DNA from 2 places in the Stenotrophomonas bentonitica genome. Region 1 is predicted to be linked to the other one. Evidence: riboswitches for the same ligand, from Rfam matches in the RefSeq annotation. Region 1 holds a riboswitch; the other holds the start of a gene.
The links. Region 1 has a riboswitch for thiamine pyrophosphate ahead of HGB51_RS19160 (TonB-dependent receptor). Riboswitches for the same ligand answer to the same signal wherever they lie in the genome.
Positions count from the first base shown of each region.

Region 2: it holds a riboswitch for thiamine pyrophosphate, as region 1 does, so the genes downstream of both, thiC (phosphomethylpyrimidine synthase ThiC) here and HGB51_RS19160 (TonB-dependent receptor) in region 1, are expected to answer to the same signal.

Region 1 is NZ_JAAZUH010000004.1:305,797-309,129, forward strand. Features, by position in the region: gene HGB51_RS19160 (TonB-dependent receptor) at 1-1,188, opposite strand, end outside; TPP riboswitch at 1,256-1,351, opposite strand; gene HGB51_RS19165 (phosphotransferase enzyme family protein) at 1,393-2,529, opposite strand; gene HGB51_RS19170 (response regulator) at 2,545-3,183, opposite strand; gene HGB51_RS19175 (ATP-binding protein) at 3,262-3,333, shown strand, end outside.
Region 2 is NZ_JAAZUH010000001.1:1,668,002-1,671,334, forward strand. Features, by position in the region: gene thiC (phosphomethylpyrimidine synthase ThiC) at 1-1,568, opposite strand, end outside; TPP riboswitch at 1,668-1,769, opposite strand; gene HGB51_RS07385 (BCCT family transporter) at 1,837-3,333, shown strand, end outside.

The DNA.
Region 1 (3,333 bases):
GGTGCCCACGTACTCGTTTACGTTCTGGCGCTTGTCCACGGTGCGGTGGAACGCGCTCAGCCCGAGCGAGAGTTCATGCCGCACCGAACCGGTGGCGAAGCGGCCGCGCAGTTCGCCGCGTGCTTCGTCGTTGACGCGGGTGTCGTCGGGGCTGCGGTAGTCGTAGATGTCGTAATCGCCATTGGGGGCGAAGTAGTTGCCCGGCACGCTGCCATCCGCACACCCGGCGGCGTAGTAGCAGCCATAGGCGAAGGCGACGTTGTCGTCGATCACCGAACGGCTGTGGCCGACCGCCACGCGCGACTGCCAGTCCGGCGTGAAATCATAGGTATGCAGTGCAGTGATGTTGGTGCTGGCGATGCCGACCGGCTGCTGCCACGGCTGGTGGCCGAGCATGCGGCTGCGGTCCACGCCACGCGGCAGCACGCTGCCGCCGAGCAGCTGGTAGCCGCTGGCCGAACGCTGTGCGCTGGTCTGGTAGTTGGCGTCCAGCTCCAGCTTGCCGCGCTCGCCGATCAGCCAGTCGGCCGCCACCGAATAGAAGTTGCGGCGGCCATCGGCGTGGTCGATGTAGGAGGCGGTGTCGTCCCAGGCGGCATTCACCCGCACGCCGAAGCGCGGGGTGATCCAGGTGCCAACGTCGGCGGCGACATAGCGCGAGCCTTCCTGGTCGGTGGCGAGGGTGACGTTGCGCACCTCGGCCGGGCGCTTGCCCACGTAGTTGATGATGCCGCCCGGCGCCATCACGCCGGCGGCCAGGCCGGCCTCGCCCTTGAGGATCTCCACCTGCTGCACGTTCTCCAGCGCCAGGCGCTGTTCGCCGGCGATGGACAGGCCGTTGAAGCGGTAGCCGGTGGCCGGGTCCAGCGCGAAACCGCGGATGGCGATGTTCTGGTAGTAGCCCACCGGTGCGTAGCTGTCGCCCAGCGAGGCATCGTGCCGCGCCACTTCAGACAGCGTGCGCACCTGCAGCTGGTCCAGCAGCGCACGGTCCAGCACGTTGACCGAGGCCGGGGTGTTCTTCCAGTCGGCATTGCCGAAGCTGCTGCCCGGCGCGGTGGTCGCGGCCGGTTTGTTGGCCTGCACGCGCACGCCGGCCAGGTCGGTGGGCGACCGTTCGGCGGCATGCAGGGGCAGGGCGGCGCAGAGGGCGGCGGTCAGCAGCGTGAGGCGGTAGCAGCGGTTCATTCGATTCGTCATCAGCCAGAGGAGACGAAGCGAAGGCACGCGCGCGCACCGGCCCGGAACGGGGGTGCGCCTGCTGCTCAAAGCTCCCTACGCCGGTGCAAACCGGATCAGGTTCCAAGGGACTCTCTCAGCCTGGCAGATCCAGGCACCCCCGCTTCGGTGGTCATTTTCACACCAATCGGCCGCCGTGGCGAGCCCGGCGGTTCAGGCGGCGGCGTGCAGGGTGTCCAGCAGGGCCCATCCGGCGTCGCTGGAGAACCAGTCGGCATGGCCGAGCAGGAAGGTGTGGTAGGCCACGTCAGCGTTCGCTGGGGAGCCGGTAACCCCTTGGAAATACTCGACTTCCGACAAGGCAAAGTCGAAATGCACCAGCGGCAGCAGGTCGGCCAGCAGGTGCACCTGGGCGGCGGACAGCGGGCGTACCTGGCGGTAGCCGGCCAGCAAAGCCAGGGCGATCTCCGCGTGGGCGACCGGGCCGCCGCCCGCGTCGTCCAGCCAGGCTACGGCGTTGCGTTCGATCGCGGTGGCCAGGTCGAACAGCGCGCTGGCCGGGGAGGCCAGGCCGAAGTCGAACACGGTGGCCACCGTCGCGTCTGGACCGTGGCCGTGCCAGAGCAGGTTGGAGACATGCCAGTCGTTGTGGCCCCACAGCACCGGCTCGTGCTGCAGGTGCTCGCCGAGCGCCGTATGCCACGGCAGCACGGCGCGCTGCAGGTCGTGTTCCCACGGCTGCCGCGAAAGGTAATCGGCCAGCGCCGGCCGGGTCGGCAGTTCACTGCGCAGCACTGCCAGCGGATCGCGTGCGCGGATCAGGTCGTCGCGCGCCACCAGCAGGTGGGTGCTGCGCTGGGGTGCATGGTATTCACTGGCCGCCAGGTGCAGGCGCGCCAGCATGGCGCCGGCCGCGTGCGCATGCGCGGGGTCGTGCGGCGGTGTCCACGACGGCGTGTCGCGATACAGGTCGTGGCCGTCGCCCTGCGCATGCAGTTCGTAGGTCCAGCTGTCGCGTTCGAGCGCACTGGCGCCGTCGTGCGTGTGCAGCACCTGCACCACCGGCAGCCCGGCAGCGGCCAGGTGCGCGATGAAGCGATGTTCTTCGCCCAGCAGTGCGGCGGTGCGCACGCTGGCGTGGTGGCGTTTGAGGAAGCAACGCTGCGCGCCACACTGCACCAGCGCCGCGGCGGAAAACGGTCGTGGGCTGTGCCAGAGCACCTCGCACGCGCCTTCCAGCGCAGGGTAGTGCCCGCGCAGCCACGCCAGTTCGGTGTCATTGATCGCGGGCCAGTCGGCGGCTACCTGGTCGTTGTCCAGGCCCTGTACGTGGTGGTGGTCGTGCATCACGCGTTGAGCAATCGCCTAGAGCTTGTTGTCGCGCATGAAGTCGAACAGTTCCGCATCGCTGCGCAGTCCGAGCTTGAGCATGGCATCGCCCTTCTGGCGGCTGATGGTGCTCATGCTCTTGTGCAGCTTCTGCGCGATCGCCTTGACGGTGAGGCCACTGCTGAGCAGGCGCAGCACTTCCACTTCGCGTGGCGACAGCACGCGCGTGCGGTCGTCGCCGATGGCTTGGGTGCCGACCCGGTCGATGACTTCGCGGAGCTTGCGGCTGACATACGGCTGGCCGCGCGACACCGCCTGGATCGCCAGCGGCAACTCGTCCACCAGCGAGCCTTTGTCGAACAGACCGAGTACGCCGCTCTGGGCAACCATGCGCAGGATCGCGATGTTCTCGGTCACGCTCATCTGCAGCACGCGCAGGTCGGGATAGAGGCGCCGGATCTTCTCGATCATGCCAATTCCGTCAGCCTTGTCGGAGGTCGGCATCGAGTAATCGGTGATCAGCAGGTCGCACTCGTGCTCGGCCAGCGCGGCAAACAGTTCCTCCACGGTGGCGGCTTCCGCGACTACGGTGCCCACGCCGCTGGATTCGATTACCGATCTGGCGCCGAGCCGAACCACCTGGTGGTCGTCAGCGATGATTATGCGCAGGGTCATGGACTAGTATTGCCTTGAAGGCAGCGGCCCCAACGGGGCACGTCGCGTGGGCGGATCACTCCTGGGAGAACAGACAGCATGCGTACCTCGCTTGTTCGCTGGCTGGTCGTGCTGTGGCTGGGTTGGGCGCTGGGCGGTGCGGTCGCCGTC
Region 2 (3,333 bases), on a different contig from region 1:
AGCGCGTTGTCGCGCACCTGCGCGCCGGGATGGCCCTTGGCCAGGTCGGCGGCATGCGCGGCGATGCGGTAGGCCATGATGCCGTCGCGCACGTCCTGGCGGTTGGGCAGCCCCAGGTGCTCCTTGGGGGTGACGTAGCAGAGCATGGCGGTGCCATACCAGCCGATCATCGCCGCACCGATCGCGCTGGTGATGTGGTCGTAGCCCGGCGCGATGTCGGTGGTGAGCGGTCCCAGGGTGTAGAACGGTGCTTCGCCGCATTCGTGCAGCTGCTTGTCCATGTTCTCCTTGATGAGCTGCATCGGCACGTGGCCGGGCCCTTCGATCATGGTCTGCACGTCGTGCTTCCAGGCAATCCTGGTGAGTTCGCCCAGCGCTTCGAGTTCGCCGAACTGTGCGGCGTCGTTGGCGTCGGCAATGCAGCCCGGGCGCAGGCCATCGCCAAGCGAGAAGGTCACGTCGTAGGCCTTCATGATTTCGCAGATCTCTTCGAAATGCGTGTACAGGAAGTTCTCGCGCTGGTGCGCCAGGCACCACTTGGCCATGATCGAACCGCCGCGCGAAACGATGCCGGTGACCCGCCTGGCGGTGACCGGCACATGGCGCAGCAGCACGCCGGCATGGATGGTGAAGTAGTCCACGCCCTGCTCGGCCTGTTCGACCAGGGTGTCGCGGAAGATCTCCCAGCTCAGCGCTTCGGCGCGGCCGTCGACCTTCTCCAGCGCCTGGTAGATCGGCACGGTACCGATCGCCACCGGCGAGTTGCGCAGGATCCATTCGCGGGTTTCATGGATGTGCTTGCCGGTGGACAGGTCCATCACAGTGTCGCCGCCCCAGCGGATCGCCCAGACCAGCTTCTCCACTTCTTCGGCGATGCCCGAGGACACCGCGCTGTTGCCGATGTTGGCGTTGATCTTGGTGAGGAAGTTGCGGCCGATGATCATCGGTTCGCTTTCGGGGTGGTTGATGTTGTTGGGCAGCACCGCACGCCCGCGCGCGATTTCCGAACGGACGAATTCGGGGGTGATCACGGCGGGAATGGCCGCGCCGAACGACTGCCCGGGGTGCTGGGCCAGCAGCGCCTTGTCGCGCACCTGCTCCAGCCGCTGGTTCTCGCGGAGGGCGACGAATTCCATTTCCGGGGTGATGATGCCGCGTCGCGCGTAATGCATCTGGGTGACATTGGCGCCGGCCAGCGCGCGGCGTGGCTGCAGACGCGAGGGGAAGCGCACGGCGTCCAGGCGGGCGTCGAGTTCGCGCGAGCGTCCAAACGCCGAGCTCAGGCGCGGCAGCAGTTCGGTGTCGCCGCGTTCGGCCACCCAGCCGGCGCGCAGCGCTGGCAGGCCGGTGGAGAGGTCGATGCGCGCTTCTGGGTCGGTGTAGGGGCCGGAGGTGTCGTAGACGGTCAGCGGGGCGTTGTCGCCGCTGAGCGCGATCTCGCGCATCGGCACCTGCAGGTCGCTGCGCGAACCGGGTACGTGGATCTTGCGGGAGCCGGGGATCGGCCGGGTGACCGAGGCGGAGAGTTGCTGGGCCTGCTGCTGCAGGCTGGAAGGGTGTGCGTTCATCGGCAGCGTCCTGGGTACTCGCCCGCACGGGGTGTGCGGAACGGGGACGAAGCGGCGGCGCACGGCAGGCGCATGGCGCACGCGGTCGGCGCGGCCTGCAGCTGCTGTAGCGAAGCTTCCCTACGCCGGTATCAACCGGATCAGGTTCGATGGGACTGTCTCAACCGTGGCCCCAGGGCCGCGGTACCCCCGCTTCGGGGCGGATTAGAGCACAGTGGCGGCGTAACGTGAACAGGAGGGTCATGCGCGGTTGGCTAGACTGCCGCGCATGGTATTTCGACTCTCCATCGCGCTGGTGGTGCTGCTGGTGCTGGCGGCCGGTGTTGCGCCGGACCCCTTCAACGACGTGGTGCGTGGCGGCCTGGTGCATATCGTGCGGAGCGCCGGCTGGCTGTACCTGCTGGTGGTGTTCATCACCCTCTCCTTCCTGCTGTACCTGGCGTTCGGCCGGCTGGGCAGCCTGCGCATCGGCGGCGAAGACGCCGAGCCGGAGTTCTCCAACGCCAGCTGGATGTCGATGCTGTTCGCGGCCGGCATGGGCATCGGCCTGGTCTTCTGGGGCGCGGCCGAACCGGTCTCGCACTTCGTGATTCCCCCGGAGGGCCTGCCGCCGCAGAGCATGGAAGCGGCGCGCGCATCGATGCGCTATGCGTTCTTCCACTGGGGCCTGCACCCGTGGGCGATCTATGCGCTGATCGGGCTGGCGATGGCGTGGTTCCAGTTCAACCGCGACGGGCGGGGCCAGATCAGCGACCTGCTGCAGCCGTTGATCGGCGCGCACCACCGTGGCTGGATCGGCACGGTGGTGAACGTCGCGGCGGTGGTCGCCACGGCGATCGGCGTGGCCACCACGCTAGGCTTCGGCACCATTCAGATCGCGGCCGGCATGGAGCGCGTGTTCGGCATCCGCGCCAACGTGCCGTCGCAGTTGACGATCATCGCGGTGGCGTTCGTGCTGTACATGGCCTCCACCGCCAGCGGGGTCAACCGCGGCATCAAGTGGCTGTCCAACTTCAACCTGGGCCTGGCCGCGCTGCTGCTGGCACTGGTGATGGTGCTGGGCCCCACGGCCTTCATCTTCGATACGTTCACCACCACGATCGGTTCCTACCTCAACCAGCTTGTGACGATGAGCCTGCGCATGTCGCCGTTCTCGGGCAGCACGTGGGTGGCGGACTGGACGATCTTCTACTGGGCGTGGTGGATCGCGTGGGCACCGTTCGTGGGCTCGTTCATCGCGCGGGTGTCGCGCGGCCGCACCATCCGCGAGTTCGTGCTCGGCGTGGTGATCGCGCCGAGCGTGCTCGGCTTCCTGTGGTTCTCGGTGTTCGGCGGCACCGCGCTGTGGTCGCAGATCTTCGGCCACGTCGACCTGGTGCAGGCATTGGGCAATGGCTACGAAACCGTTCTGTTCACCATGTTCGACAGCCTGCCGATGCCGACCGTGCTGTCGGTGATCGCGCTGGTGCTGTTGATGATCTTCTTCGTCACCTCGGCCGACTCGGCGGTGCTGGTCCTGGCCAGCATGTCCACCGACGAAGCGGGCGACCCACCGCTATCGCGGAAGGTCACCTGGGGCGTGGCGATTGCGCTGATTGCAGGCGTGCTGCTGTTGGCCGGCGGCCTGGATGCATTGCAGGGCATGATCACCATCGCCGCCCTGCCGTTCGCGCTGCTGATGCTGGCGGTGATCTACTCGCTGTACCGCGTGTTGGATGTGGAATACCAGCTGCAACGCCGCCGCGCATTGCGTGCGCGACGGATG